One region of the Streptomyces sp. YS-3 genome, then DNA from elsewhere that is predicted to be linked to it. Evidence: riboswitches for the same ligand, from Rfam matches in the RefSeq annotation. Region 1 holds a riboswitch; the other holds the start of a gene.
What was found. Region 1 has a riboswitch for cobalamin ahead of ACJA3G_RS03515 (ribonucleoside-diphosphate reductase subunit alpha). Riboswitches for the same ligand answer to the same signal wherever they lie in the genome.

Region 1 (8,376 bases):
ATCGTGCGCGCGGTCAACGCCTACGACGACCTCGCGGGCCCCCCGGGCGGGCCGGGCAGCTCGCTGGACGCCCTGGAGCGGCTCCGGCTGGGCACCGGACGGGACTATCAGCCCGAGGTCGTCGAATCCCTCGCACGCGTCCTGGCCAGGGGCTGTCTGACCCTGGCGGCACCTGGGTAACCCAGGAGTAATGAGCGGCCTTCCGGCCGGGCATGGTTGGATGCGAAAGAACCCAGAAAACTGGGAGACCGAAGACCGGCTCGGAGGCAGGTCGGTCTGGGCAGGCGGGAATCGTGAGGATCTTCGGCAAGGGACGGCACCGGCCCTCCGCCTCGTGGCGGCAGGCCACGGACCGTGCGTTCACGCTGATCGGCGACGGCAGGTACGAGGACGCCGGCGCGCTGCTGACGCGCGCCGCGGACCTGGAACCGTGGCTCTCCGAGTCCTGGTTCAACCTGGCGCTGCTCCACAAGTTCCGGCACGACTGGGAGCAGGCGCGGGCGGCGGGCCTGCGGGCCGTGGCGCTGCTGGACAAGGAGACCGGCGCCCCGGACTGGTGGAACGTCGGGATCGCCGCCACGGCGCTCCAGGACTGGCCGCTGGCGCGGCGGGCCTGGCAGGCGTACGGACTCAAGGTGCGCGGCTATCAGGAGACGGCCACCGGCACCGGTGAGCCGCTGGGGATGGAGCTGGGCAGCGCGGCCGTGCGGCTCTCGCCCGAGGGCGAGGCCGAGGTGGTGTGGGGCCGCAGGCTGGACCCGGCGCGGATCGAGGTCCTGTCGATCCCGCTGCCGTCCTCCGGGCGGCGCTGGGGCGAGGTGGTCCTGCACGACGGGGTGCCGCACGGCGAGCGCACGGTCGCGGCCGGGCCCTCCTTCCCCGTCTTCGACGAGATCGAGCTGTGGGCGCCCTCGCCGGTGCCCACCTGGGTGGTGCTCCTGGAGGCCGCCACCGAGGCCGACCGGGACGCCCTGGAGCGCCTCGCGGCCGACGCGGGCTTCGCCGCCGAGGACTGGTCGTCGTCGGTGCGGCTGCTGTGCCGGGCCTGCTCGGAGTCGACGATGCCCAGCGACGAGGGCGACGGCGAGCACCTGGACCCGCACGACCACAGCGAGCCGGGCCACCCGGGCCCGCTGGGCCACCGCACGGCCGGGGACCTGTGGGTGCCCGAGCGCGAGTGCGGGATCGCGGCGCCGCCCGGGCTGGTGCGCGGACTGCTCGACGGCTGGGTCGCGGACAGCCCCGACAGCCGCGAGTGGCGGGATCTCGAAGAAGTCTGCTGACCGTCCCCCCGGACAGGCCCTAGGCTGTACGGGTTCGGAACCGGGTTATGAGGAAGGCGTACGGCACAGATGTCGCAGCAGGAGACGGACCAGCAGGCCGCGAACGACGGGTTCGTCGTCGACACGGAGGACTGCGAGGAGCGCGAGCAGGCGTACCGCGCGCGGGGCACGTCCCGGCCCATCACGGTCGTCGGCAACCCGGTGCTGCACAAGGAGTGCAAGGACGTCACCGAGTTCGACGACGAGCTCGCCGCGCTGATCGACGACATGTTCGCCAGCCAGCGCACCGCCGAGGGCGTGGGCCTGGCCGCCAACCAGATCGGCGTGGACCTGAAGGTCTTCGTCTACGACTGCCCGGACGACGAGGGCGTGCGCCACGTCGGCGCCGTGTGCAACCCGGTCCTGGAGGAGCTCCCCGCCGACCGCCGGGTCCTGGACGAGTCCAACGAGGGCTGCCTCTCGGTCCCCACCGCCTACGCGGAGCTGGCCCGCCCCGACTACGCGGTGGTCCGCGGCCAGGACGCCCAGGGCAACCCGATCCGGGTCCGCGGCACCGGCTACTTCGCCCGCTGCCTCCAGCACGAGACGGACCACCTGTACGGCTACCTGTACATCGACCGCCTGTCCAAGCGCGACCGCAAGGACGCGCTGCGGCAGATGGCGGAGAACACGCCCCGCTACGAGATCGTCCCGAACGCGTAGCCGTCCATACGTACGGCGAAGGGCCCCGCACCACGGACGGTGCGGGGCCCTTCGCCGTACGCGGGGGCTAGAACTCCTCGTCGAAGCCCACCGAGCCCTCGACCGCCACCTGGTAGGCGGACGGGCGGCGCTCGAAGAAGTTCGTGAGCTCCTGGACGCCCTGGAGCTCCATGAAGGAGAACGGGTTCGAGGAGCCGTACACCGGCGCGAAGCCGAGGCGCGTGAGGCGCTGGTCGGCGACGCACTGGAGGTACTCGCGCATCGACGCCGTGTTCATACCCGGCAGACCCTCGCCGCACAGGTCACGGCCGAACTGGAGCTCCGCCTCGACGGCCTCCTTGATCATGTCGGTGACCTGCTGCTGGAGCGCGTCGTCGAAGAGCTCCGGCTCCTCCTTGCGGACGGTGTCCACGACCTCGAAGGCGAAGTTCATGTGCATCGTCTCGTCGCGGAACACCCAGTTGGTGCCGGTGGCGAGGCCGTGCAGCAGACCGCGCGAGCGGAACCAGTACACGTACGCGAAGGCGCCGTAGAAGAACAGGCCCTCGATGCACGCGGCGAAGCAGATCAGGTTCAGCAGGAAGCGGCGGCGGTCGGCCTTGGTCTCCAGCCGGTCGAGCTTCTCGACCTCGTTGATCCACTTGAAGCAGAACTGCGCCTTCTCACGGATGGAGGGGATGTTCTCCACCGCGTCGAACGCCGCCGCGCGGTCGTCCGGGTCGGGCAGATAGGTGTCGAGCAGCGTCAGATAGAACTGGACGTGCACGGCCTCCTCGAAGAGCTGGCGGCTCAGGTACAGCCGCGCCTCGGGGGAGTTGATGTGCTTGTACAGCGTCAGGACCAGGTTGTTCGCCACGATCGAGTCGCCCGTGGCGAAGAACGCCACCAGCCGGCCGATCATGTGCTGCTCGCCCGGCGAGAGCTTGGCGAGGTCGGCGACGTCGGAGTGGAGGTCGACCTCCTCCACCGTCCAGGTGTTCTTGATCGCGTCCCGGTAGCGCTCGTAGAAGTCCGGGTAGCGCATCGGACGCAGGGTCAGTTCGAAGCCCGGGTCGAGCAGGTTCTTCTCGGAGTTGGCGGTCATTACTGGCAGGCCTCGCAGGACTCGGGGTTCTCAAGGGAGCAGGCGACCGCGTCGGCGTCGGGGGCGGCCTGCTGGACGGGGATGGGGGCGCTGGCCTGTGCGGCGCGGGCGATGCGCGTGGCCGGGCGCGAGCGCAGGTAGTACGTCGTCTTCAGCCCCTGCTTCCAGGCGTACGCGTACATCGACGACAGCTTGCCGATGGTGGGCGTCTCCAGGAACAGGTTCAGCGACTGCGACTGGTCCAGGAACGGGGTACGGGCCGCGGCCATGTCGATCAGGCCGCGCTGCGGGATCTCCCAGGCCGTGCGGTAGAGCGCGCGCACGTCGGCCGGGATCCAGCTGAAGTCCTGGACCGAGCCGCTCGCCTCGCGCAGCGCCTCGCGGGACTGCGCGTCCCACACGCCGAGCCGCTTCAGGTCCTCCACCAGGTAGGCGTTGACCTGGAGGAACTCACCCGAGAGCGTCTCGCGCTTGAAGAGGTTGGAGACCTGCGGCTCGATGCACTCGTAGACACCGGCGATGGAGGCGATGGTCGCGGTCGGGGCGATCGCGAGCAGCAGCGAGTTGCGCATGCCCACCGCGGCGATCCGCTCGCGCAGCGCCGCCCAGCGCTCCGGCCAGTTCAGCTCGACGTCGTAGTGGTCGGGGTGCAGCACACCGCGGGCCGTACGGGTCTTGTCCCAGGCCGGCAGCGGGCCCGAGCGCTCGGCGAGGTCGCAGGACGCCTCGTACGCGGTGAGCATGATGCGCTCGGCGAGCCGGGTCGACAGCGCCTTCGCCTCGGGGGAGTCGAAGGGCAGGCGCAGCTTGAAGAAGACGTCCTGGAGGCCCATCGCGCCCAGGCCCACCGGACGCCACTTGGCGTTGGAGCGGCCGGCCTGCTCGGTCGGGTAGAAGTTGATGTCGACGACCCGGTCCAGGAACGTCACGGCGGTGCGGACGGCCGCGTCCAGACGCTCCCAGTCGATCTCGCCGGAGGCCAGCACGAAGGCGCCGAGGTTGACCGAGCCGAGGTTGCAGACGGCCGTCTCGCCGTCGTCGGTGACCTCCAGGATCTCGGTGCACAGATTGGAGGAGTGGACCGTGTGGCCGGGCTCCGCCGTCTGGTTGGCGGTCCGGTTGGAGGCGTCCTTGAAGGTCATCCAGCCGTTGCCGGTCTGCGCCAGGGTGCGCATCATCCGGCCGTACAGGTCCCGCGCCGGGATCGTCTTCTGGGCCAGACCCGCGGCCTCGGCCCTGCGGTAGGCGGCGTCGAACTCGTCGCCCCACAGGTCGACCAGCTCGGGCACGTCGGCGGGGGAGAACAGTGACCAGGTGCCGTCCGCGTCCACCCGGCGCATGAACTCGTCCGGGATCCAGTGCGCCAGGTTCAGGTTGTGGGTGCGCCGGGCGTCCTCGCCGGTGTTGTCGCGCAGCTCCAGGAACTCCTCGATGTCGGAGTGCCAGGTCTCCAGGTACACCGCCGCGGCGCCCTTGCGCCGGCCGCCCTGGTTGACCGCCGCCACCGAGGCGTCCAGCGTCTTCAGGAACGGCACGATGCCGTTGGAGTGGCCGTTGGTGCCCCGGATGAGCGAACCGCGCGAGCGGATGCGGGAGTACGACAGGCCGATGCCGCCGGCGTGCTTGGACAGGCGCGCCACCTGGTGGTAGCGGTCGTAGATCGAGTCCAGCTCGTCCAGCGGGGAGTCCAGCAGGTAGCAGCTGGACATCTGCGGGTGGCGGGTACCGGAGTTGAAGAGCGTGGGGGAGGACGGCAGGTAGTCGAGCCGGCTCATCAGCCCGTACAGCGAGGCGACCTCGTCCAGCGCGCGCACCGAGTCGTCCTCGGCCAGGCCCGCCGCGACCCGGAGCATGAAGTACTGCGGGGTCTCGATGACCTGGCGGGTGATCGGGTGGCGCAGGAGGTAGCGGGAGTAGAGCGTGCGCAGGCCGAAGTAGCCGAAGCGGTCGTCGGCGCCGTCCGCGAGGGAGGCCGCGACCAGCGCGTCGAGCCGGGCCGCGTGCAGCCGCACGAAGTCGGCGGTGCGGTCCGCGATCAGCCCCTCGCGGTGGCCGACCTCGACCGACTCGGAGAACGAGACCGAGCCCTGGCCCGCGGCCTCCTCGGCGATCGTGAGCGTCAGCAGCCGGGCGGCGAGGCGGGAGTACGCCGGGTCCTCGGAGATCAGACCCGCGGCGGCCTCGGTGGCGAGCCCACGCAGCTCCGCCTCGTCCGAGCGCGCGTTGCGTCCGCGCAGCGCGGCGGCGGCGACCCGGCCGGGGTCGGTGTCCACCAGATCGGCGGTGAGGTCGGTCAGGGTCCGCAGCAGCGCGGTCCCGGGGGCGTCGACCGACTCCTCGGTGATCGCTGAAGCGGGATCCGCAGGGGCGATGGTCACGTGGGGGCACTCCTCGCTCGGCACGGGGCCTCTGGGAAGTGCGCGGGCACACGGACACACCCCCTCGGGGGTACGCCGCGTCCACTGCCCATTCCGCGAGGCCCGGACGTCTCGGCACCCGGACCGGACGGTCAGGGCGCGCTGTCCGGCAGGTCCTCGGACTGAACAAGTACGCGAATGCGTACCAGTACACCGTTGCGGGACAGTTCCGGATTTGCACCGGATTCCCCTGCGGCGACAGCGAGCATGAGCATACATCTTGTGCCGGGCTCCGGCGGCACCCCCACATGTTGTGTCGTGTCGGCTTCGGAGGGTGTCGGAGCGTCAACTCGTCCTCCCGCAACGCGACAACGGGCCGCCGGATTCCCGGCGGCCCGTCGTCGCGTACGGAGGAGGGGGCGGCTAGTGCGCGGAGCCCGCCGTCGCCGGGGGCAGCTCCGTCTGTACGCCAGGGTCGCCCGCGTCCGCCGTGTAGTCCTGCGGGGACGTCTCGTCGGCCCCGTCAGGGGCCTTCACGGCCCGCAGGACGAACGTGAGGACCACCGTGACCACCACGTTCAGGACGAAGGCCGTCAGGCCGATGTAGCCGATCTCACCGATGCCGGGGATCTCCTTGGAGCTGCCGCCGAAGTGCTTCTGGGTGGGGGAGGCGACCCCGTACGCGGCGAGCGTGCCGTAGGCCATGCCGACCGCCCAGCCCGCGAGCAGCGCCCAGCGGTGGAACCAGCGCGTGAACAGACCGCCCACCAGGGCCGGGAAGGTCTGCAGGATCCAGATGCCGCCGAGCAGCTGGAAGTTGATCGCGACCGTCTTGTCCATGGTCAGGACGAAGACCAGCGCGCCCACCTTCACCAGGAGCGAGACGATCTTGGAGACCTGTGCCTCCTGCCTGGGCGTGGCGTCCGGCTTGATGAAGTCCCGGTAGATGTTGCGGGTGAACAGGTTCGCCGCCGCGATCGACATGATGGCCGCCGGGACGAGCGCGCCGATGCCGATCGCCGCGAAGGCCACGCCCGCGAACCAGTCCGGGAACATGTCCTCGAAGAGCTGCGGGATGGCCAGCTGGCCGTTCTTGACCTTGACCCCGGCGGCGATCGCCATGAAGCCGAGCAGCGCGAGCAGACCCAGCATCAGCGAGTACAGGGGCAGGATCGTGGTGTTGCGGCGGATGACGTTGCGGCTGCGGGAGGAGAGGGTCGCCGTGATCGAGTGCGGGTACATGAACAGCGCCAGCGCGGAGCCGAGGGCGAGCGTGGCGTAGGTCCACTGGCCCGCCTCGCCGGGCACCAGCGCGCCGGTGGGCTTGCCGGCCGCGTTGGGCGTCTCGAACTTGTGCCGGGCCGCCGCGAAGATGTCGTCGAAGCCGCCGAGCTTGATCGGGATGTAGATGATCGCCACCAGGATGACGATGTAGATGAGCGTGTCCTTCACGAACGCGATCAGGGCGGGGGCGCGCAGACCCGATGAGTAGGTGTACGCGGCGAGCACCGCGAACGCGATCAGCAGCGGCAGGTCCTTGACGAACCAGTTGCCGGAGCCGCCGATGCCCATCACGTCCAGCACCGCCTGGATGCCGACGAGCTGGAGCGCGATGTAGGGCATCGTGGCGAGGATGCCGGTGACCGCGACCGCGAGCGAGAGGCTCTTGGAGCCGAACCGGCCGCGGACGAAGTCCGAGGTCGTCACATAGCCGTGCTTGTGCGAGACCGACCAGAGCCGCGGCAGGAACGTGAAGATCAGCGGATAGACGAGGATCGTGTACGGCACCGCGAAGAACCCGGCCGCGCCCGCCGCGTACACCGCCGCCGGGACCGCGACGAAGGTGTACGCCGTGTAGAGGTCACCGCCGAGCAGGAACCAGGTGACCCAGGTGCCGAACGAGCGCCCGCCCAGCCCCCATTCGTCGAGGCTGTGCTCGTTCTCGGCGCGGCGCCAGCGGGCGGCCATGAAGCCGACGACCGTCACGGCGAGGAAGAAGAAGATGAAGACGCCGAGCGCGACGCCGTTCACCCCGTCCTTGGCTGCGAGCGTCACTTGCCCTCACCCGCCTTGCGGCCCTGCTGGTCACGCTGCCACAGCTTGTACGCGAGCATCGTGAGCGCGGTGGAGATGATCACCCACAGCATCTGGTACCAGTAGAAGAACGGGATCCCGGCGAGGGCCGGGTCGGCCTTCGCGTACGAACCGACCCACAGCATCGCCACGAAGGGCGCGATCAGGCAGAGCGCGATGACCACGCGCACCGGCGTGATCACCGCTCTCGGCGTTTGCGTTGTTTCCGGCATGGTGGCTCCGTCCCCTCACTGTGCTCACCTGTTGTAATGCGCACGAAATCTAGGGGACGGAATCCCGCCACGGAACCCCTGTACCGGATACCGGACGGGAACCGGCGTCCGGTTCAGTCTGTCGGCCGCCTCAGCCGGTCGGGGCGCCTCAGTCCGTCGGCCGCTTCAGCCGCGCGACGAACTTGTAGCGGTCGCCGCGGTAGACCGAGCGCACCCACTCCACCGGCTCGCCGTCGCCGTCCAGGGAGTGCCGGGAGAGCATCAGCATCGGCAGGCCCACGTCCGTGCCGAGCAGTCCGGCCTCGCGCGGGGTGGCCAGCGACGTCTCGATGGTCTCCTCGGCCTCGGCGAGCCGCACCCCGTACACCTCGTTGAGGGCGGTGTAGAGGGAGGTGTACTTGACGAGCGAGCGGCGCAGCGCGGGGAAGCGCTTGGCGGACAGGTGCGTGGTCTCGATCGCCATCGGCTCACCGCTCGCCAGCCGCAGCCGCTCGATGCGCAGCACCCTGCCGCCCGCGGCGATGTCGAGCAGCCCGGCGAGCGTGTCGTCGGCCGTCACATAGCCGATGTCCAGGAGCTGCGAGGTGGGCTCCAGGCCCTGGGCGCGCATGTCCTCGGTGTACGAGGTCAGTTGCAGGGCCTGG
Region 2 (8,376 bases), on a different contig from region 1:
AGCGCCGCGATCCGGCGGATCAGCGGGTTGTTGTGGTTGAGCACCAGCCGCGCGCGCGGGGTGGATCCGCGCAGCGCGCCGAGGATGTCGTTCCACAGCGAGTCGGCGTTCTCCTGGGCGGCGGCCCGGTCCCGCTCGTGCCGCGCCTGCCGGTCGTCGAGGAACAGCGCGGGCACGGCCACCGGCTGGAAGGCGCGCAGCACCACGTCGCACCCGTGTGCGTCCAGCCGGGTGCGGGCGGTCGACAGGAACGCGGCGAGCGACAGCTCGGCGGTGGTGGGCACCGGGTCGAGGCGGTCGGTGACCGCGCCCGCGTCGAGCTCGGTGACTTTCAGACCGGGCCGGATTCCGGGCAGCAGGGCGAGCAGGCCCGCGTCGTACGTGTAGCCCGCGTTGACCACGCCGAGGCCGTGCGCCGCCGCGATCGGGGCGATCTGGCGGAACTCCTCGACGGTCCGGGTGAAGTGGATCTCGGTGTGCGCCGCCGCGAACTCGTCCAGACTGCGCTGACCGTCGTTGGTCTCGAACGGCAGCCACGGCAGCATCAGCGCGAACAGCTCGGCGTCGTGCCGCGCAAGGGACTTCACGCCCAAGTGGTGGACGCTCAGGAAAGCGGCGAGGCGCTGCGGGTCACCCGCCGCGAGCTCGGCCAGCCACTGGCGGAGCCGCGCCCCGAGGGCGTCGCGGACGGCGGCGAGCGTCTCGTCGTCGTACAGGTTCTCCCGCGAGGCGGTGGGGCGCAGGGTGTCGGTGTCGACGACCGCGCGCACGAAGAACGCCCACTCGGGCAGCAGGTTGTCGGCGCGCTCGGTGAGCAGCATGCCCTTGAGGTAGGTGCGGTGCCCGGCCCGGTGCGCCGGGCTGGTCGGCTCCGGCAGTACATAGGCGACGCCCCGCACCCCGGCGACCGGCAGGTCCAGGTCGATGGAGTCGAGCGGGGTGAACCCGAAGACCCGCGCGCAGTGCCCGGAGAGCGCCACGCGGCGGGCGGCCGGTGTCGGGTACTCCCGCTCCCAGACGGGGGGCCGGTCGGTGACCGGGCGCTCGGCGCCGTCGTCCCCGGCGAAGGTGATGTCGTAGGGCAGCAGGGAGCCGAAGTCGCGGGCGAGCTCCTCCACGCGCGCGGCGGCGGTCCACTCCTCCGCGCCCGGGCGTGGTTCGAGATGGACGGTGGTGCCGGGCTCGGGCCTGGCCTCGTCGGGCAGGGTGCGGACCGTGTACGACCCGTCGTCGGAGGCGAGCCACTCCACCGGGGCGGCACCGGGGGTGCGGGCCGAGCGGGTGACCACACGGATGCGGCGCGCCACCACGAAGCAGGCGAGCAGGCCGATGCCGAACTGCCCCAGGAACTCGCGCCGGGCGGACTCCAGACCGTGCTGCCCGCCGCGCTTGGAGCTGCGGCCGATCGTGGCGAGCAGGGTGTGCACCTCGTCGGCGGTCAGGCCGATGCCGCTGTCCTCGATGGAGACCTTGCCGTCCACCGCCGAGAGACGGATGCGGATACGTGCCCCGGGATCGTGCGCACGGCGTGCGGTGACCGCGTCCACCGCGTTCTGCAGGAGCTCGCGGACGTAGACCCGGGGGCTGGAGTAGAGATGGTGGGAGAGCAGGTCGACCAGCCCCCGCAGGTCGACCTGGAAGCTGTTGACGTCCGGCGGAGTGCCGTCGGACAGGGCGGCGGAAGTCATGGCGCATCACCTCGCGGGCACAGGGAAACAGGCGATCGCGAGGCCCCCCTCGTCGATCACGACGTGAGAATCAGCGTAGGGGCGGCCACTGACAATCTCCTCCGGGTTTGGCGTCGGCGGCGTTCCCCGCCCCGGAGCGTGTGATCTTGTATATCCGTTACTGTCCGTGTCGGTCCGCTAGTCGTCAAACGTTGATCACAGTTTGGCAAATTTGGAACCCTTGCAGCTGCTTTGTCCATCCCCGGAGGCGGAACATGACCGTCGTGCCCCCAAGGGGCCGAAGCAAGCCGGAGCCATCGATGTCGCACGCGACCACCAGGACCAGGGACGGGGCCGAGACGTACGAGTCCCGGGGTCACCGCCGCGCCTCAAAGGCCAGGCGGTGGCTTCTCGTGGTCGTCTGCGTGGGGCTGCTCACGGCGATCGCGTGGCCGGTCATGAGCTACTTCGACATACCGCCCTTCACGGACAAGGGCGACCCCATCTCGTACGGCAAGATCGACAACAAGCCGGGTGGCGCCCCGCAGAAGCCCGTGGACTCCAAGACCCTGATGCCGACGGGACCGGCCGCCGACTTCAAGATCTCCAGCACGCTCGGTAACGGCACGCACGTCGGCGTCGTGAAGATCACCGGCAAGAAGTCGGGCTTCACGGGCAAGGTGTGGGTCTGGGCGCCGAAGGAGTACGACGACCCCAAGTACGAGAAGAGCGGCTTCCCCGTCCTGATCGCCCTGCCCGGCGGCCCCGGTTTCCCCAACAACTACTGGATGGACAACAACCTCAAGCTGGAGTCGTCCATCTCCAAGTGGGCCGAGGAGGGCAAGGGCAAACCGTTCCTGCTGGCCATGCCGGTGCTCAACCCCAAGCCGGACGACGGCGGGCTCTACTGGGACGGCAGCGACATCCCCGGCCAGCCCAAGATGGGCACCTGGCTCACCGAGGACGTGCCCGACCTCATGCGGCAGAACTTCCGCACGATCAAGTCGCGCGACGGCTGGGCCTTCATGGGCTCCTCCTCCGGCGGCTTCGCCGGGCTCAAGGCCGTCCTCAAGCACCCCGACAAGTTCAAGGCCGTCATCGCCTCCGGTCCCGACATCGTCCCGGACTCCCCGCTGTGGAGCGGCCACCTCAAGGAGAAGGCGGAGAACAACCCCGAGGTGCTCTCGAAGCGGCTCATCGCTGCCAAGGGGCCGGACGTGTACCTCGCCTTCCAGTACGGCACCAAGGAGTCGTCCGTCATCCCCAAGGTGAACAAGTACATCGCCACCTACGGCAACAAGGGCCCGATCCACACCCACCTCGAAGTCATCCAGGGCGGCCGGCACAACGCCCTGACGTATGTGAAGGGGATGGACGCGAGCAGCATGCAGTGGATCAGCGAACAGATCGAGGGACCCACGCCGGCGTCCTGAGCCGGGAACGGGCAAACCCGGGGGTGCCCGGACCGGGGTGCCTGCCCTCGGGGCGATGAGCGGTGAACGGGGCCCGGGATGAGGAGCCACCACGCCCGGCGCCGTTCGTCCACCCCAGGGTGTACATCCATGGGTCCACTCACCGGGCGTGAGGTTCGCTCGTCGGGCTGATGTGGCTCCACCCGCCGACGCGGCACGCTTGCGGACATGCTGAGTGATCGACATGAGCCGACGACACGTCACAGGACACCGGGCAAGCGCAGGCTGAGGTCCGCGGTGGCCGCTCTCTGCCTGGCCTGCGGTGCCACAGCGCTGTTACCCGCGCCCCCGTCCTCCGCGGCGGAACCGGACGGCAGACGGGTGGGCGACCACGGCCGCACGGCCCAGATCCGCCGCACCGCGTACGGAATCCCGCACGTCCTGGCCAAGGACTTTGGCGGGCTGGGGTATGGATACGGGTACGCGTTCGCGCAGGACAACCTGTGCCAACTGGCCGACCAGGTCATGACGTTGCGCGGCGAGCGCTCCCGGTATCTCGGCCCCACCGGGACGACCGCCGACGGTACGCCCAACCTGGCGAGCGACACCTATCACCAGGGGCTGCGGCAGGCCGGTACGGTCCGGCGGCTGCTCGACCGCCCGGCGCCGCTGGGCCCGACGCCCGAGCTGCGCTGGATGGTCGAGGGGTACGCCGACGGGTACAACCGATACCTGCGCGAAACCGGTGTCGCCCAGCTGCCGGACCCGACGTGCAAGGGCAAGCCCTGGGTCGGCCCGATCAACGCCATGGACATCTGGAACCTCGTCCACGAGGTCAACGGGGCCGCGGGAGCGTCGGCATTCCAGCAGAACGTCGCCACCGCGACCCCGCCGGCCGTCGGCAAGGCCACCAAACCCGCGCGCGAGGGGGCGACGGCACGCGACGCACGTGTGGCAGCCTCGACCCCGAAGACGTCCACCCTCCCGGCGGCCACCCTGTCGAGGAGCACCCGGCCGCGCCGTGACGAGCTGGGCAGCAACGGCTGGGCGCTCGGCCGTGAGGTGACCCGCGGCCACGACGGCATGCTGCTGGCCAATCCGCACCTGTCATGGATCGGCGCCGACCGCTTCTATCAGGTGCAGTTGACGATCCCGGGTGTCATCGACGTCGCGGGCGGGGGCATCTACGGCACCCCGCTCATCGAGATCGGGCACACCCGCACCCTCGCCTGGACACACACCACGAGCTACGCCGACCACGCCTCGCTCTACCGCCTCACCCTCGCGCCGGACGACCCGACCAGCTACCTCCTCGACGGAAAGGCGGTGCCCATGGGGCGCCGGGCCGTCCCGGTGACCGTCCGGGGCACCGACGGCAAGCTCTCCACCGTCACCACCACCCTCTACACCTCCCGGTACGGGCCGGTCCTCGCCGACGGCTGGACGCGCACCGAGGCGTACGCTCTCAGGGACGCCAACGCCGACAACCTCCGCTCGATGAACGAGTGGCTGGCGATCGGCAGGTCGCACTCCGTGGCCGAGCTCAGGCAGGCGCACCAGACGTACCAGGGCATCCCCTGGACGTACACGATCGCCTCGGACTCCACCGGCGCCACGTACTTCAACGACTCCTCCGCCGTGCCGCATGTCACCGACGACCAGCTGAAGCGATGCGCCCTGCCGGGCCAGGACAACGACCTCCCGGGCGTGCTCGACGGCTCCACCTCGGCCTGCGACTGGGGCAGCGACCCCGACGCGGTCGTCCCGGGCGTCTTCGGCCCCGGCCACCAGCCCCGGCTGACCCGGACCGACTACGTGGCCAACTCCAACAACGACTCGGCCCTGACCAACCCCTCGGCGCCGCTCACCGGATATCCGAAGATGTACCGCGCCGGCGCGCCCCTCGGACCGCGTGCCCAGCTCGGGCTCCGGATGATCGCGGACCGGCGCGACGGCACCGACGGCCTCGGCGCACCGGGGTTCAGCCTGCCCACCCTCCAGGCGAGCATGCTCGGAGACCGCAACTACACGGCGGAGCTGGGGCGGGACGACGCGGTCGCGATGTGCCGCGCGCACCCCGTCCTGACCGCGACCGACGGCACCGAGGTGGATGTGCGCGCCGCCTGTGACGTGCTGGCGGCCTGGGACACCCGCGACGACGCCGACAGCCGTGGATCCGTGCTGTGGCAGGCGTTCCGTACCCGAGTGAGCGGTCCGCACCCGTGGTGGCGCGTTCCGTACGACCCGGCCCGGCCGCTCACCACTCCGCGCGGCCTCAACGGCGACGAGCCCCGGGTGCGGCGGGCGCTGGCCGACGCCGTGCGCGAACTGGCCGCCGACAAGGTGCCACTGGACGCGCCCATCGGCAGGGTGCAGCGCTGGGCGGGGATACCGCTGCCCGGCTGCTCCGGCGCCGAGGGCTGCTTCAACGTCGTCAACGCGACACCCACGTCCGGCAGCGGCGGCGCCACCCGTCCCGCCTCCCCGCAGGACCGCGCCTCCGGCTCCAGCTTCGTCATGGCCACGGAGCTGACCCCCCAGGGCCCCCGCACGCGGACGATCCTCACCTACGGGCAGTCCGCCAACCCGAAGTCGCCCCACTACACCGACCAGACCGTGCTCTTCTCGCGCAAACAGTGGGTCACGGAACGGTTCACCGAGGCGGAGATAGCCTCCGACCCACGTCTGCGGATCACCGTCCTGCGCGGCTGACTCATGGCGGGGCCCGCCGGGCAGGCTCCCGGAATGTGATCTGCAATACCCCTGCTTGCGGCCAGACTTGCAGGTGAGGCGGGTCGCACCTACGGTTGGCGGGCCGTGGTGTTCGGGAAGACCGGTGCAAGACCGGAGCGGCCCTCGCCACTGTGATCGGGCCCCACGTCGTTCAGGCCATGAACGGCTTCGGGTAGCCCGTCCCGTTGTGCCACTGGTGGCCGTAGGCCGCTGGGAAGGCGGGGACGGTGCGACACCCGGAAGCCAGGAGACCGGCCACGGCATCTCGCGTAATGATCCACGAGGTGCTGGAGCGTGAACGAATGACCCTGCCCACCCCTGCCGCCACATTCCACTGGCGGCGCGAGGACACCGTACGTACCGCATGGCTGCTGGCGGTGATCGCCGCCCTGCATGTCGTCGCGTTCGGCATCCTGTTCCTGCTGGTCGTGCCCGAGCACTACGAGGTCGGCTCGAAGACGTTCGGCCTCGGCCTCGGCGTCACCGCCTACACCCTCGGTATGCGGCACGCCTTCGACGCCGACCACATCGCCGCGATCGACAACACGACCCGCAAGCTGATGGCCGACGGCAAACGGCCGGTGTCGGTCGGCTTCTGGTTCGCGCTCGGGCACTCCAGCGTCGTCGTCGTGATGGCGGCGCTGGTGGCCGGGGGCGCACAACTCGCGGGCACTCTGATGAACGACGACTCACCGACCCACCAGACCCTCGGTGTGGTCGGAACGACCGTCTCCGGATCGTTCCTCTACCTCATCGCCGCACTCAACCTGCTGGCCCTCGTCGGCATCCTGCGGGTGTTCCGGGCCATGCGCGCCGGGACGTACGACGAAGCCGAACTCGAACAGCACCTGGACTCAAGGGGGTTCATGAACCGTCTGCTGGGCCGCTTCACCAAGTCGATCACCCGGCCGGGCCAGATGTACCCGCTGGGTTTCCTCTTCGGGCTCGGCTTCGACACCGCCACCGAGGTCACCCTGATGGTGATGGCCGGCTCGGGCGCCGCCGCCGGGCTGCCCTGGTACGCGGTGCTGTGCCTGCCGCTGCTGTTCGCGGCGGGGATGAGCCTGTTCGACACCATCGACGGCACCTTCATGAACTTCGCCTACCAGTGGGCGTTCTCGAACCCGGTGCGCAAGGTGTTCTACAACCTCACCATCACGGGACTGTCCATCGCGGTGGCCTTCCTGATCGGCACGATCGAGCTGGTGGGCGTGCTGCACGAGAAGCTGGACCTGCGGGACGCCGTCACCGGGTGGGTCGCGGGCCTCGACCTGGACAACGTGGGCTTCATCATCGTCGGTCTGTTCGTCGCGGTGTGGGCGGCGGCGCTTGCGTACTGGCGGTTCGCCAGGGTCGAGCAGCGGTGGGCGGTGCGCGCCGCCGCGACAGCCGCACTGCCGGACCGGACCGGGCCGGGCGCGCCCCGCGACGAGCCCGCACCCGCACCCGCACCCCACGACGGGACCGCAGCAGCCGCGCCCGCGCCCGCCCCGGACGCTGTCAGCTGAAGGCCGTGGCGTTCGCCGCCGCCCATTCCGTGAACGTGTGCGGAGCCCGGCCCAGGAGCCGTTCCACATCCGGGCTCACCCGTCGCTCCTCGGGTGTGGGCTCGCCGAGGATGCGAAGCGTGCCCTCGATGACCGGCTCCGGCATGAAGCGCAGCAGCAGCTCCCGCGCCTCGGCCCGGCTCTGTTCGACGAACCGCACCGGCGCTCCCAGCGCGTCCCCGATCGCCCGCGCCTGTTCGCGTGGCGAGACCGGGGCCGGGCCGGTCAGCTCGTAGGTCCGGTCCGCGTGGCTCCCGTCGCGCAGGGCCACCGCGGCGACGGCGGCGATGTCGGCTGGATCGACGACCGGCAGGCCGACATCGCCGAAGGGCGCGGTGACCGTCCGGTCGGAGCGTATCGAAGGGGCCCACATGTAGGTGTTGGAGGCGAAGCCGCTGGGCCGTAGGACCGTCCACTGGAGGCCCGACTGCCGTACGGCGTCCTCGAAGGCGCGCAGCTGGGCGTGCGCCAAGGAATCCGGGCGGGTCGCGGTGGCCTGCGAGGATTGCAGGACCACCCGCCGGACTCCGGCGGCCTGCGCCGTGTCGAGGATGGCGTACGGGTCGAGGCCGTCGCCGCCACCGGGGACGAGGAGGTACAGGGCCTCGGCCCCGTCGAGCGGGCGCTTGAGGCTCTCGGGCCGGCCCGGATCGGCCTGCCGGAACTCCACGTTGCCGGGCACGTGATCCGTGGGCGCCCGGCGGGAGAGGGCGGTCACGCGCTCACCCGTCGAGGCGAGGTTCTGTACGAGATGCCGTCCGACGTTCCCGGTGGCTCCGGTCACCGCAATCATGGTTTCTCCCTGGCTGGTTGTGAGGTGCTGGCACAGTCGGCGCGACGCTCGATCTTCGTGTTGATCCGTTCGCGCTAGATCTGTGCTCGCTCGATCTGTACTCATCCTCAAAGCCAAACTGGTCATCTCCTGGCCAGTTTCCGAAAGAGAATGACCGGCATGAGAGCCGATCGACTGGTGGCGACCCTGCTGTTCCTGCAGACACGGGGGCGGGTGACAGCGCG

Region 2: it holds a riboswitch for cobalamin, as region 1 does, so the genes downstream of both, ACJA3G_RS10525 (HoxN/HupN/NixA family nickel/cobalt transporter) here and ACJA3G_RS03515 (ribonucleoside-diphosphate reductase subunit alpha) in region 1, are expected to answer to the same signal.

The regions. Positions count from the first base shown of each region.
Region 1 is NZ_JBJHPC010000019.1:5,330-13,705, reverse strand. It holds gene ACJA3G_RS03535 (HD-GYP domain-containing protein) at 1-180, shown strand, start outside; gene ACJA3G_RS03530 (tetratricopeptide repeat protein) at 294-1,283, shown strand; gene def (peptide deformylase) at 1,353-1,985, shown strand; gene ACJA3G_RS03520 (ribonucleotide-diphosphate reductase subunit beta) at 2,053-3,069, opposite strand; gene ACJA3G_RS03515 (ribonucleoside-diphosphate reductase subunit alpha) at 3,069-5,447, opposite strand; cobalamin riboswitch at 5,577-5,731, opposite strand; gene mctP (monocarboxylate uptake permease MctP) at 5,850-7,481, opposite strand; gene ACJA3G_RS03505 (DUF3311 domain-containing protein) at 7,478-7,732, opposite strand; gene ACJA3G_RS03500 (GntR family transcriptional regulator) at 7,881-8,376, opposite strand, start outside.
Region 2 is NZ_JBJHPC010000084.1:4,995-13,370, forward strand. It holds gene ACJA3G_RS10510 (HSP90 family protein) at 1-1,688, opposite strand, end outside; gene ACJA3G_RS10515 (alpha/beta hydrolase) at 1,988-3,100, shown strand; gene ACJA3G_RS10520 (penicillin acylase family protein) at 3,461-5,791, shown strand; cobalamin riboswitch at 5,881-6,087, shown strand; gene ACJA3G_RS10525 (HoxN/HupN/NixA family nickel/cobalt transporter) at 6,085-7,320, shown strand; gene ACJA3G_RS10530 (NAD(P)H-binding protein) at 7,313-8,152, opposite strand; gene ACJA3G_RS10535 (helix-turn-helix transcriptional regulator) at 8,312-8,376, shown strand, end outside.